DNA from 3 places in the Streptomyces sp. NPDC048337 genome. Region 1 is predicted to be linked to each of the others. Evidence: riboswitches for the same ligand, from Rfam matches in the RefSeq annotation. Region 1 holds a riboswitch; each other region holds the start of a gene.

Region 1 (4,249 bases):
TACGAGCTGCGCGAGCACAGTTCGGGTCTGAACGCGGGCCGCTGGGACTACCTCTTCAGCCTGATCAAGACCTTCGCGCACCGCACCGACTTCCTCCTCCCCGACCGGGACCGGGTCACCATGACCGCCCCGTTCATGCGGGCGTACACCGAACTCCTCGTCCGCACCTGCCACAAGCGCGGCGCCCACGCCATCGGCGGCATGGCCGCCCACGTCCCCGGCAAGGACCCGGCCGCCCACGAGGCCGCGCTGGCCAGGGTCCGGCTGGACAAGGAGCGGGAGGCCGAGGACGGCTTCGACGGCTCCTGGGTGGCCCACCCGGGCCTGGTCCCGGTCTGCCGGGACGCCTTCGACGCGGTCCTCGGCGACCGGCCGCACCAGCTGGACCGCACCCGCGGCGACGTCGCCGTCCGGGCCTGCGACCTGCTCTCGGTGCGCCGGGTCGGCGGCTCGCCGACCCCGGACGGCGTGCGCGCCAACGTCGCCGTCGCGCTGCGGTACTTCGACGCCTGGCTGCGCGGGCGCGGAGCGGTCGCCCTGTACGGGCTGATGGAGGACGCGGCCACCGCCGAGATCGCCCGGGTGCAGCTCTGGCAGTGGCTGCGCCATCGCGCCGTCACCCGCGAGGAGGTCCTCGGCCTGCTCGACTCCGAGTGCGCGGCGCTCGCCGCGGAACAGCCCGGCGCCGAGGTGGCCGCGGCCCGCCGGATCCTGGAGGAGACCGCCCTCGGTCCCACCCTGCCGCCCTTCTTCACCCCCGGGGCCTACGCCCGCCACCTCGTCCGCCGTACGGAGGCACGCTCATGACCAGCCCCCTCAGCCGGGTCGGAGTCGTCGGTGGCGGCCTGATGGGCGCCGGCATCGCCGAGGTGTGCGCCCTCGCCGGGCTCGACACCCTCGTCTGCGAGGCCGACGCCACCGCCGCCCGGGCGGCCGCGAACGCGTCGCGGTCTCCCTGGAACGGGCTGTCCAGCGCGGGAAACTCGACCGTCTCTCCGCCGAGCACGCCCTCGCCCGCCTCGTCTTCACGGCCGACCTCGACGAGCTCGCGGACCGCCGTCTCGTCATCGAGGCCGTCACCGAGGGCGCCGAGGTCAAGACGGAGCTGTTCACCGCGCTCGACAAGATCGTCGAAGACCCGGAGGCCGTCCTCGCGTCCAACACCTCCGCCATCCCGATCATGCGCCTGGGCATGGCCACGGGGCGCGCCGACCGGGTCGTGGGCCTGCACTTCTTCAACCCCGTTCCCGTCCTGCCCCTGGTGGAGATCGTCTCCTCCCTGCACACCTCCACGGAGACCGTGCGCACGGTGGAGTCCTTCGCCCGCGACACTCTGGGCAAGAACGCCATCCACTCCACGGACCGGGCCGGCTTCGTCGTAAACAGCCTCCTCGTCCCCTATCTGCTCTCGGCCGTGCGCATGGCCGAATCCGGATACGCCACGCCCGCCGACATCGACGCGGGCATGGAACTGGGCTGCGCCCACCCCATGGGCCCGCTCAAACTCGCCGACCTGATCGGTCTGGACACCGTCGCCGCCATCGCCGACTCGATGTACGAGGAGTTCAAGGAGCCGCTGTACGCCCCGCCGCCGCTGCTCCAACGGATGGTGCAGGCGGGATTGTTGGGCCGGAAATCGGGTCGTGGATTCCACACCTACACCGGGTAGGCTTGCGAACGCAGCTGGTTCGCCCCCGTCCTCCCCCATGGCCTGAACGGCTTGGGGGGACCCCCATGGCGGGACGCGTCGTAAGAGGGAACCCGGTGGGAATCCGGGACTGCCCCGCAGCGGTGAGTGGGAACGACCGCCGTCATACGCACTGGGACCGGAACCGGTCCTGGGAAGCGACGGCCAGTAGGTGCCGCCTCGTGAAGAGGTCGGTGTGCCCGCGAGTCCGAAGACCTGCCCGTTGCCCGTGCGCGAACGACCGCGCACGGTTTCCCGGTGACCTCGTGGGCGGGTCGGCGTGCACATCGGGCGGATCTCCCGTCGCGTACCCAGGCGTACGCGATCCGGCGGTCCGCCCGTTCCGGCACCCCTTCGCGCCCTCGGCCCTCACCGGGTCCATGGAGACACGCTCGCGAAGGAGAGTTCCGTGACAGACAAGTCCGCAGCCGCGGCAGTACAGCCCACCGTGTACGGCTACCCGCGGCAGGGGCAGAACCGCGAACTGAAGAAGGCCGTCGAGGGCTACTGGAAGGGCCGCGTCACCGCCGAGGCCCTCCACCGCACCGCCGGACCTGCGCCGCTCGAACTGGCGCCAGCTCGCCGAGGCCGGCATCACGGAGGTGCCGACCGGCGACTTCTCGTACTACGACCACGTACTGGACACCAGCGTGATGGTCGGCGCCGTCCCCGCCCGACACCGGGCGGCGCTCGCCTCCGACGCCCTCGACGGCTACTTCGCGATGGCCCGCGGCACCCAGGACGTGGCTCCGCTGGAGATGACCAAGTGGTTCGACACCAACTACCACTATCTGGTCCCCGAACTCGGCCCCGACACCGCCTTCACCGCCGACTCCGCCAAGCAGGTCGCGGAGCTGCGCGAGGCCCTGGCCCTCGGGCTGACCGCCCGGCCCGTGCTCGTCGGCCCGATCACCTACCTGCTGCTGGCCAAGCCGGCCCCGGGCGTCGCCCCCGGCTTCCAGCCGCTGACCCTGCTCGACCGGCTGCTGCCCGTCTACGCGCGGGTCCTCTCCGACCTGCGGGCCGCCGGCGCCGAGTGGGTGCAACTGGACGAGCCCGCCCTCGTCCAGGACCGGACCCCGGCCGACCTGGGCGCCGCGGCCCGCGCCTACCGCGAGCTCGGCGCGCTCACCGACCGGCCCAAGCTGCTGGTCGCCTCCTACTTCGACCGGCTGGGCGAGGCCCTGCCGGTGCTCGCCAAGGCGCCCGTCGAGGGCCTGGCCCTGGACTTCACCGAGCGGGCCGCCGGCAACCTCGCCGATCTCGCAGCCGCGGGCGGCCTGCCCGGCAAGCGCCTGGTCGCGGGCGTGGTCAACGGCCGCAACATCTGGATCAACGATTACGCGAAGTCCCTCGCCACGCTGGGCACGCTGCTGGGCCTCGCCGACCGGGTCGACGTGGCCGCGTCCTGCTCCCTGCTGCACGTCCCACTGGACGCCGCCGCCGAACGCGACATCGACCCGCAGGTCCGCCGCTGGCTGGCCTTCGCCCGGCAGAAGACCGCCGAGATCACCACGCTGGCCCGCGGCCTGGCCCAGGGCACCGACGCCATCGCGGCCGAACTCGCCGCCAACCGGGCCGACCTGGCCTCCCGCGCCAGCTCGGCGATCACCCGCGATCCCGCCGTACGGGCCCGCGCCGACGCGACCACCGCGGCCGATGCCCGCCGTCCGCAGCCCTACGCCGACCGGGCCACCGCCCAGCGGGCCCATCTGCGCCTGCCTCCGCTGCCCACCACCACGATCGGCTCCTTCCCGCAGACCCCGGACCTGCGCACCGCCCGCGCCGACCTGCGCGCCGGCCGCATCGACAGGGACGGCTACGAGGAGCGCATCAAGGCTGAGATCCGCGAGGTCCTCGCCTTCCAGGAGAAGGCCGGCATCGACGTCCTCGTGCACGGGGAGCCCGAACGCAACGACATGGTCCAGTACTTCGCCGAGCAGCTCACCGGCTACCTGGCGACCCAGCACGGCTGGGTCCAGTCGTACGGGACGCGCTACGTCCGCCCGCCGGTCCTCGCCGGCGACATCTCCCGGCCCGACCCGATGACCGTCCGCTGGACCTCGTACGCCCAGGCGCAGACGGGCCGTCCCGTCAAGGGGATGCTGACCGGCCCGGTCACCATGCTCGCCTGGTCCTTCGTACGCGACGACCAGCCGCTCGGCGACACCGCGCGCCAGATCGCGCTGGCCCTGCGGGACGAGGTGAACGACCTGGAAGCGGCGGGGACTTCGGTGATCCAGGTGGACGAGCCCGCCCTGCGCGAGACGCTGCCGCTGCGGGCCGACGGGCACACGGAGTACCTGGCCTGGGCCACCGAGTCGTTCCGGCTCACCACGAGCGGGGTCCGGCCGGAGACCCAGATCCACACCCACATGTGCTACGCCGAGTTCGGCGACATCCTGCGGGCCATCGACGACCTCGACGCCGACGTCATCAGCCTGGAGGCCGCCCGCTCCCACATGCAGGTGGCGGACGAACTCGCGGGCGCGGGCTACCCGCGCGAGGTCGGCCCCGGCGTATGGGACATCCACTCGCCGCGCGTCCCCTCGGCCGACGAGG
Region 2 (4,249 bases), on a different contig from region 1:
TAGATGAGGGGGAGGTCGCCGAGTGCGGCGTCCGGGGCGCAGGCCGCGGACAGGCCGGCGTTCTTGCCCGGCAGCCACTCCAGGTTGCCGTGCTTGCCCAGGTGGATCATCGCGTCGGCGCCGAAACCGCCGTCCTCCGCGCGCGCCTGGATCCAGCGGTACGCGGCCAGGTAGTGGTGCGACGGCGGCAGGTCCGGGTCGTGGTAGATCGCGATCGGGTTCTCGCCGAAGCCGCGGGGCGGCTGGATGAGGATGAGGAGGTTCCCGCGGCGCAGGGCCGCCAGGACGATGTCGCCCTCGGGGTTTGATGAGTGGTCCACGAACATGGTGCCCGGGGCTTCGCCCCAGTGTTGCTCCACGCTCTCGCGGAGTTCGGCGGGGAGTTCGGCGAACCAGCGGCGGTAGTCGGCGGCCGGGATGCGGACCGGGTTGCGGGCCAGCTGCTCCTCGGTCAGCCAGTCCTGGTCGTGGCCTCCGGCCTCGATCAGGGCGCGGATCAGCTCGTCGCCGTCGCCTGAGACCAGGCCGGGGATGTCCGTGACGGGGCCGAAGTCGTAGCCCTCGGCGATGAGCGTGCGGAGCAGTTCCACCGCGCTGGCCGGGGTGTCGAGGCCGACCGCATTGCCGATACGGGAGTGCTTGGTGGGGTACGCGGAGAGGACGAGGGCGATTCGCTTGTCGCGGCGTTCGATGTGGCGCAGGCGGGCGTGGCGTACGGCGATACCGGCGACCCGGGCGGCCCGCTCGGGGTCGGCCACGTAGGCGGGCAGGCCGTCCTCGTCGAGCTCCTTGAAGGAGAACGGGACGGTGATCAGACGGCCGTCGAACTCGGGCACGGCGACCTGGGTGGCGGCGTCGAGGGGGGACAGGCCCTCGTCGTTCTCCTCCCAGGTGGAGCGGGAGCCGGTCAGGCAGAGGGCCTGGAGGATCGGCACGCCGAGCGCGGCGAGGGCGCCCGCGTCCCAGGACTCGTCGTCCCCGCCGGCGGAGGCGGTGGCGGGGCGGGTGCCGCCGGCCGCGAGGACGGTGGTGACGACGGCGTCGACCCCGTCGAGGGCGGCGAGCAGCTCCGGCTCCGGGGTGCGGAGGGAGGAGACGTAGAGGGGGAGCGCCTGCGCGCCCTTGGCCTCGATGGCCTCGGACAGGGCGTGCACGAAGGCGGTGTTGCCGCTCATCTGGTGCGCGCGGTAGTAGAGCACGGCGACGGTCGGGCTGCCGTCCGCCGGACGCGTGGTCCGCGCGGTGCGGTCCAGGGGGCCCCAGGTGGGGGCGGCGGCGGGGGGCTCGAAGCCGTGGCCGGTGAGGAGGACCGTGTCCGAGAGGAAGCGGGCCAGCTGGTCGAGGTTGGCGGGGCCGCCGTGCGCGAGGTAGCCGTGCGCCTCGGCGGCGATGCCGATGGGGACCGTGGAGGCCTCCATCAGCTGGGCGTCCGGGGCCTGTTCGCCGGTCAGGACCACGACCGGGCGGGTCTGGCCGGGGGCGAGGAGCAGGTCGAGGCCCTCCTGCCAGGCGCGGAGGCCGCCGAGGAGGCGTACGACGACCAGGTCGACTCCGTCGAGGAGGCCGGGGAGGTCGTCGAGGGGAAGGCGGGAGGGGTTCGCGAACCGGTACGGGACGGGGCCGTCCGCCGTGTTCGCCGCGCGGGCGCTGAGCAGATCGGTGTCGGACGTCGACAGCAGCAGGATCATGCGGCGGCAGGCCTTCCTCGGGGTTTCCGCGCCCCGGGCAGTGAGGACAGCGGGAGTTCCTGACTCACCCTTCGGCCGTTGGCTGCCGGGTTCACAGTGGCGGGACCGCGCCGGAATCGCACCGGGCTTCCTCCCATGTCGCCGTCCTCGGCGACGGCGGGCCGTGTGGTCCGCCGGAAGGTCATCTTAGGGGGCCTTTTCCCTGGCCGGGAGTGGGGGTGGTGGCGTCGGGGCGCTCGCGCTGGCGTGGGCGGGTGGGTTCCGGGTGCCGTTGCGCTCGCGCTGGCGTTGGCGGGTTGATGTCGGGTGCCGTTGCGCTCGCGCTGGCGTTGGCGGGTTGATGTCGGGTGCGGCTCCGTTGCCGGGGCTCTGCCCCGGGCCCCGCGCCTCAAACGCCGGCGGGGCTGGGTGTGGGTGGTGTGGCTGGGTGGGTGCGGCTTACGGATCGGGGCTCTGCCCCGGGCCCCGCGCCTCGAACGCCGGCGGGGCTGGGTGTGGGTGGTGTGGTTGGGTGGGTGCGGGTTGTGGGGCGGGGTTCTTGGGGCGGCCACCGGCCGGGTGGGCCGGGGTCGGGGCCGGGGTGGGGTGTCGTCCGGGGCGGGCTTCGATGTTCGGCGCCTGCTCCGCGTGTGAGGTGTCGGGCGGCGGCGTGCGCCGAATTCATCTCGTTTTAGCCCCGGACGACACCCCACCCCGGCCCCGACCCCGGCGGGCGGGGTGGTGACGGACACAGGTCGGGGGAGGGGAATCGTGGGTATGCTCGCCGCCATGCCCCAGCCCCCTTCCGCCGCATCGCGGGACGAACCCGTCATACGGGAGCGCGGTGACGCCTGCCCCGGAGCGCTGCGTCTGCACGCGGCCGACGACGGGTACCTGGCGCGGGTCCGGATCCCCGGCGGGCTGCTCGACGCCGCGCAGGCGGCCGCGCTCGCCGAGGCCGCCGACCGGTTCGGGGACGGGTATCTGGAGCTCACCTCGCGCGGGAACGTGCAGTTGCGCGGGCTCGCCGATGGTTGTGGCGGCGGGCTGGCCGAACTGCTCGGCGCGGTTGGGCTGCTGCCCTGGCCGAGCCATGAGCGGATTCGGAACATCGTCGCCGGTCCGATGGTCGATCCCGCCTCGGTGCGTGCGCTGGACGCGGCGCTCTGTGCCGAGCCGAAGGCCGCCGCCCTGTCCGGCCGGTTCCTGTTCGCCGTCGACGACGGGCGCGGGGACGTGGCCGCCCTCGACCCCGACGTCACCCTGCTCGCGCAGCCCGGCGGCCGGGTGCTGGTCCGGCTCGGCTCGGCGCCGGACGCCGTCGAGGTGGCCGCCGCCGACGCCGCGCGGGCCGGGCTGGAGGCCGCCCTCCACTTCCTCGACGCCGCGGCCGCCGCCGGGACGCGGGCCTGGCGGGTCGATGAGTTGCCCCATGAACACTCCCTGGAGGGGAGCGAGTTCGCCGATCGGCTCGTGGCGCGCGGCATGCGTGCGCGGTACGTCGCCGACGCGCCCCGCCCGTACGCGGATCCGCCCGCGGCCGGTGTGCACGGGGACGCGCTCTGTGTCCTCATCCCCCTCGGCCGGCTGAGCACCGCCCAGTGGCGGGAACTGCCCGGCGAGCTGCGGATCACGCCCTGGCGCAGCATCCTCGTCACCGACACCACCGCCCGCCCCGCCGGGCTCGTCACCTCGCCCGACAGCCCCTGGGAGTCCGTCACCGCCTGCACCGGCCGCCCCGGCTGCGCCAAGTCCCTCGCCGACGTACGCGCCGACGCCCGGGCCGTCGCCGAGCGGGCGCGGGGGCCGCTGCCGGTGCACTGGTCCGGCTGCGAACGCCGCTGCGGGCATCCGCGCGGCACCGCCTGGGTGGACCTGGTGGCCACGCCCGACGGGTACCGGCTCGGCGCGGACCCGGTGGCACGCCATGAACTCGCCGCGGCCCTCGCCGCCGCCCGCAACCAACCCCCCGTGTCCGAACCCGCAGTGAAGAAATGAGCGAGTACACCGTGTTTGAGTACGAGAAGGACGGCGCCGCGATCTACCGCCAGTCCTTTGCCACGATCCGCGCCGAGGCGGACCTCTCCGGGCTGCCCGCCTCCGTCGCGCACGTCGCGGTGCGCATGATTCACGCCTGCGGGATGACCGACCTGCCCAAGGACCTCGGCTACACCCCGGACGTCGTGCTGCGCGCCCGCGCCGCGCTGCACGCCGGTGCGCCGATCCTGTGCGACGTGCAGATGGTCGCCAGCGGGGTCACCCGCAAGCGGCTGCCCGCCGGCAACGACGTGATCTGTACTCTGTCCGACCCGGCCGTGCCGGAGCTCGCCGCGAAGATGGGCACCACGCGCAGTGCCGCCGCCCTCGAAGTGTGGCGTGACCGGGGCCTGTTGGAGGGCTCGGTGATCGCCGTCGGCAACGCGCCGACCGCGCTCTTCCGGCTGCTGGAGATGATCGAGGAGGGTGCGCCGCGCCCGGCCGCCGTCATCGGCGTCCCCGTCGGCTTCATCGGCGCCGCCGAGTCCAAGGACGCCCTCGCCGAACACCCCTCGGCCCTCGACCACTTGATCGTGCGGGGCCGC
Region 3 (4,249 bases), on a different contig from region 1:
GCGCCGGCATGAAGGCCTTCTGGTACCACTTCGCCATCATGTTCGAGGCGCTGTTCATCCTGACGACGGTCGACGCGGGCACCCGCGTCGGGCGGTTCATGCTCCAGGACACCCTCGGCAACGTGCACAAGTCCTTCAAGAACGTCAGCTGGAAGCCGGGCGTCTGGCTGGCGAGCGCCATCGTCGTCGGCGGCTGGGGCTACTTCCTGTGGGTCGGCATCAAGGACCCGCTGGGCGGCATCAACCAGCTCTTCCCGCTGTTCGGCATCGCGAACCAGCTGCTCGCGGCCGTGGCCCTGGCCGTCTGCACCACGCTGCTGGTCAAGTCCGGCCGGCTGAAGTGGGCCTGGGTGACGGGCGTTCCGCTGGCGTGGGACGTGGCCGTCACGCTCACCGCGAGCTACCAGAAGATCTTCTCGGAGGACGTGAAGGTCGGCTTCTTCGCCCAGCGCGACAAGTACCAGAGCGGGATCGACGCGGGGAAGGTGCTGCCGCCCGCGAAGAACATGGACGACATGCACACCGTGGTCACCAACGCCACGGTGGACGGCGCGCTGTCCGCGCTGTTCGCGCTCCTGATCATCATCGTGCTGGCGGACGCGGCCCGGACCTGCTTCAAGGCCATCAGCAGCCCCGAGTCCGTGAAGCTCTCCGAGGTCCCGTGGACCGAGTCGAAGATCATCGCCCCGGCCGGGCTGATCCCGACCGCCGAGGAGCGGGCGGAGCTCGCCACGGCGGGCCTCGACTCGGGCGGCGGGCGCCCGAAGGAGCCGGTGGCCTGATGAGCGTGCGCAGCGCGCTGGCGCGGGCCCGGTACTACGTACGGGAGTTCTCGGGCGAGGCGGCGTACGACCGCTACGTCGCCCACGCCCGCTCCCACGACCCGGCCGCCGAGGTCCTGACCCGGCGCGCCTTCGAACGGGCCCGCACGGACTCGCGCGAGGCGGACCCCCGCGAGGGCTTCCGCTGCTGCTGAACACGTACGAAGGGCCCCGCCGTTCCCCGGCGGGGCCCTTCGGCGCGTGCGGGGTCAGCGCACCCAGTCCTTGAGGCGCTCGGTCTGGAGGGTGATGCCGACGGGGTCGGGAAGCTTGACCTCCCTGCCGAAGGGAACGGTGCGCACGGTCTCGTAGCGGCCGCCGTCCGGGTCGCTGTGGACGAGCACCTGGCACTTGAGCCGGTCGATGAGCAGGTAGACGGGGATGCCGGTCTCCGCATAAGCGCGCGGCTTCTCGACCCGGTCACGCTGCTCGGTGTCGGAGTCCCACGAGGTCACCTCGACGGCCATCAGGATCGGGCCCGGTTCCGCCCAGTCACCCTGCCCGACGAACGCGTCCTCGTGCGCCAGAACCCCGTCCGGAATCGCGCGGCCCTCCCGGTACTGTTCCGCCTTGATCCCCTGCCCTTGGTGCAGCCAGAAGTCCGGGTGGTGCTGCATACAGATCCGGGACAGCCACACGATGATCCGCCCGTGGTCCCCGTCTGGCATGGCCTTGCTCCTCAGCACCCCACCGATGAATTCCAGTCGCAGCCCCTCTTCCTCGCGGGCGGCTATGCGGGCCAGGTGCTCGAAGGACTCGGTCGACAGGTGGGGACGTTCGGTCATGACGCTCATGCCTCGCTCGCCTTCCTCGACGGTGCTGTCTCCGACGATAGCGCCGGGCACCGACAGGCGTCCGGCACACTCGACCGCATGGACATCGTGATCAGGGAAGCGCTGCCGGAGGAATACGAGGAGCTCGGGGAGATCACCGCGCGGGCCTACCTCGGGGACGGGCTGCTCACCTACGGCGAGGAGGACCCGTACCTCGCCCGGCTGCGGGACGTGGCCGGGCGGGCCGCCCACAGCGAGATACTCGTCGCCGCGCGCAGCGACGGCCGGCTGCTCGGCGGTGTGGCCTTCGCCCCGCCAGGCAGCGCGTACTGCGACATCGCCGGGGAGGGAGAGGCGGAGTTCCGGATGCTGGCCGTCGCCCGGGAGGGCCGCGGGCAGGGGGCCGGCGAGGCGCTCGTGCGGGCCTGCATCGACCGCGCCCGGGCCCTCGACGGCGTACGGCACCTCGTGCTGTCCACGTCGGACGACATGCCGGCCGCCCACCGGATCTACGAACGCCTCGGCTTCGTACGGACCCCCGCGCGGGACTGGGAGCCCTTCCCCGGCCTCACTCTGCTTACGTACGGTCTCGAACTGTAGCCGCGGCGACACAACATCTAGGGGGTCACACACGAGGCGGCCCCCACATGTATGCTCATGCTCGCTGTCGCCGCAGGGGAATCCGGTGTGAATCCGGAACTGTCCCGCAACGGTATGAAGTACACCCATCGGTGTACTCGCAAGTCCGAAGACCTGCCGACGGTGCGCCCGGCTCGACCGAACCGGGTGCCGATACGTCCGGGCCTCGCGGTTGGGCCGGTGGACGCCATGCGGTGTACGCGTACCTGCCACGCCCGCATGCGCCTCCCCGTGCCCTGCCCACCGACGCCGGGCCGAGCGAGGGAGAGCTCCCGCCGTGACCATCGCGCCTTCCGCACCGCGCGCCGAGTCCACTTCTGGCGACAACACCGAGGGCCCGGGGGCCACGCTGCTGCGTACCCTCACCGAGCTGACGGCCGACCTCCCCGACACCGACCCCGGCCGGGTGGCCGCCGCCGCGCTGCGCGGCCGCAGCTCCGCCGCCGACGAGGCCGAACTGCGCGGGCTGGCCACCGAGTCCGCCGCCGGCCTGATCTCCGAGGACCCGGCGTACTCCAAGCTCGCCGCCCGGCTGCTGACGCTGGCCGTGGCCGACGAGGCCGCGGGCCAGGGTGCCACCTCCTTCTCCACCTCCGTCGAGGTCGGCCACCGCGAGGGCCTCATCGCCGACCGCACGGCCGAGTTCGTACGGATCCACGCGAGCCGCCTCGACGCGCTGGTGGAGCACACCCTCGCCGAGGGCGCCGACGACCGCTTCGGCTTCTTCGGCCTGCGCACCCTGCACAGCCGCTACCTGCTGCGCCACCCGATCACCCGCCAGGTCATCGAGACCCCGCAGTACTTCATGCTGCGCGTGGCCTGCGGCCTCGCGGAGGACGAGAGCGTGCGCGCCGTCGAGGAAGTCGCCTCCCTCTACCGGCTGATGAGCCGCCTCGACTACCTGCCGTCCTCCCCCACGCTCTTCAACTCCGGCACCCGGCACCCGCAGATGTCCTCCTGCTACCTGCTGGACTCCCCGCTGGACGAGCTCGACTCGATCTACGACCGCTACCACCAGGTCGCCCGCCTCTCCAAGCACGCCGGCGGCATCGGCCTCTCGTACTCCCGCATCCGCGCCCGCGGTTCGCTGATCCGCGGTACGAACGGCCACTCCAACGGCATCGTGCCGTTCCTGAAGACCCTCGACGCCTCCGTCGCCGCCGTGAACCAGGGCGGCCGCCGCAAGGGCGCCGCCGCCGTCTACCTGGAGACCTGGCACGCGGACATCGAGGAGTTCCTGGAGCTCCGCGACAACACCGGCGAGGACCAGCGCCGCACGCACAACCTGAACCTCGCCCACTGGATCCCGGACGAGTTCATGCGCCGCGTGAACGCCGACGCCGACTGGTCGCTGTTCTCCCCGGCCGACGTCCCCGAGCTGGTCGACCTGTACGGCGCGGACTTCGACGCCGCCTACGTCAAGGCCGAGGCGGCCGGGCTCGCGAAGAAGACCATGCCGGCCCGCGACCTGTACGGCCGCATGATGCGCACCCTCGCGCAGACCGGCCAGGGCTGGATGACCTTCAAGGACGCCTCCAACCGGACCGCGAACCAGACCGCGCTGCCCGGCACGGTGGTCCACTCCTCCAACCTCTGCACCGAGATCATCGAGGTCACCAACGACGGCGAGACCGCCGTCTGCAACCTCGGCTCGGTCAACCTGGGCGCCTTCGTGGCCGACGGGGAGCTGGACTGGGAGCGCCTGGACGAGACCGTCCGCACGGCGGTCACCTTCCTCGACCGCGTCGTGGACATCAACTTCTACCCGACCGAGCAGGCCGGCCGCTCCAACGCCAAGTGGCGTCCGGTGGGCCTGGGCGCGATGGGCCTCCAGGACGTCTTCTTCAAGCTGCGGCTCCCCTTCGACTCCCCCGAGGCGAAGGCCCTGTCGACGAAGATCTCCGAGCGGATCATGCTGGCCGCGTACGAGGCCTCCTGCGACCTCGCCGAGCGCGGCGGCCCGCTCCCGGCCTGGGCCGAGACCCGCACCGCCCAGGGCGTACTGCACCCCGACCA

What was found. A riboswitch is a leader RNA that binds a small molecule or an ion and turns the genes downstream of it on or off. The one in region 1 is predicted to bind cobalamin.
Region 2: linked by a shared signal. The riboswitch ahead of cobN (cobaltochelatase subunit CobN) and the one ahead of metE (5-methyltetrahydropteroyltriglutamate--homocysteine S-methyltransferase) in region 1 are both predicted to bind cobalamin.
Region 3: linked by a shared signal. The riboswitch ahead of ACGFYU_RS25870 (ribonucleoside-diphosphate reductase subunit alpha) and the one ahead of metE (5-methyltetrahydropteroyltriglutamate--homocysteine S-methyltransferase) in region 1 are both predicted to bind cobalamin.

The regions. Positions count from the first base shown of each region.
Region 1 is NZ_JBICYR010000005.1:165,608-169,856, forward strand. It holds gene aceB (malate synthase A) at 1-807, shown strand, start outside; partial or broken gene ACGFYU_RS10850 (3-hydroxybutyryl-CoA dehydrogenase) at 804-1,669, shown strand; cobalamin riboswitch at 1,751-1,905, shown strand; partial or broken gene metE (5-methyltetrahydropteroyltriglutamate--homocysteine S-methyltransferase) at 2,097-4,249, shown strand, end outside.
Region 2 is NZ_JBICYR010000008.1:5,267-9,515, forward strand. It holds gene cobN (cobaltochelatase subunit CobN) at 1-1,688, opposite strand, end outside; cobalamin riboswitch at 1,721-1,879, opposite strand; gene ACGFYU_RS15495 (cobalamin biosynthesis protein CobG) at 2,457-3,665, shown strand; gene ACGFYU_RS15500 (precorrin-8X methylmutase) at 3,662-4,249, shown strand, end outside.
Region 3 is NZ_JBICYR010000018.1:4,062-8,310, forward strand. It holds gene ACGFYU_RS25850 (carbon starvation CstA family protein) at 1-782, shown strand, start outside; gene ACGFYU_RS25855 (CstA-like transporter-associated (seleno)protein) at 782-976, shown strand; gene ACGFYU_RS25860 (Uma2 family endonuclease) at 1,031-1,615, opposite strand; gene ACGFYU_RS25865 (GNAT family N-acetyltransferase) at 1,694-2,194, shown strand; cobalamin riboswitch at 2,239-2,370, shown strand; gene ACGFYU_RS25870 (ribonucleoside-diphosphate reductase subunit alpha) at 2,511-4,249, shown strand, end outside.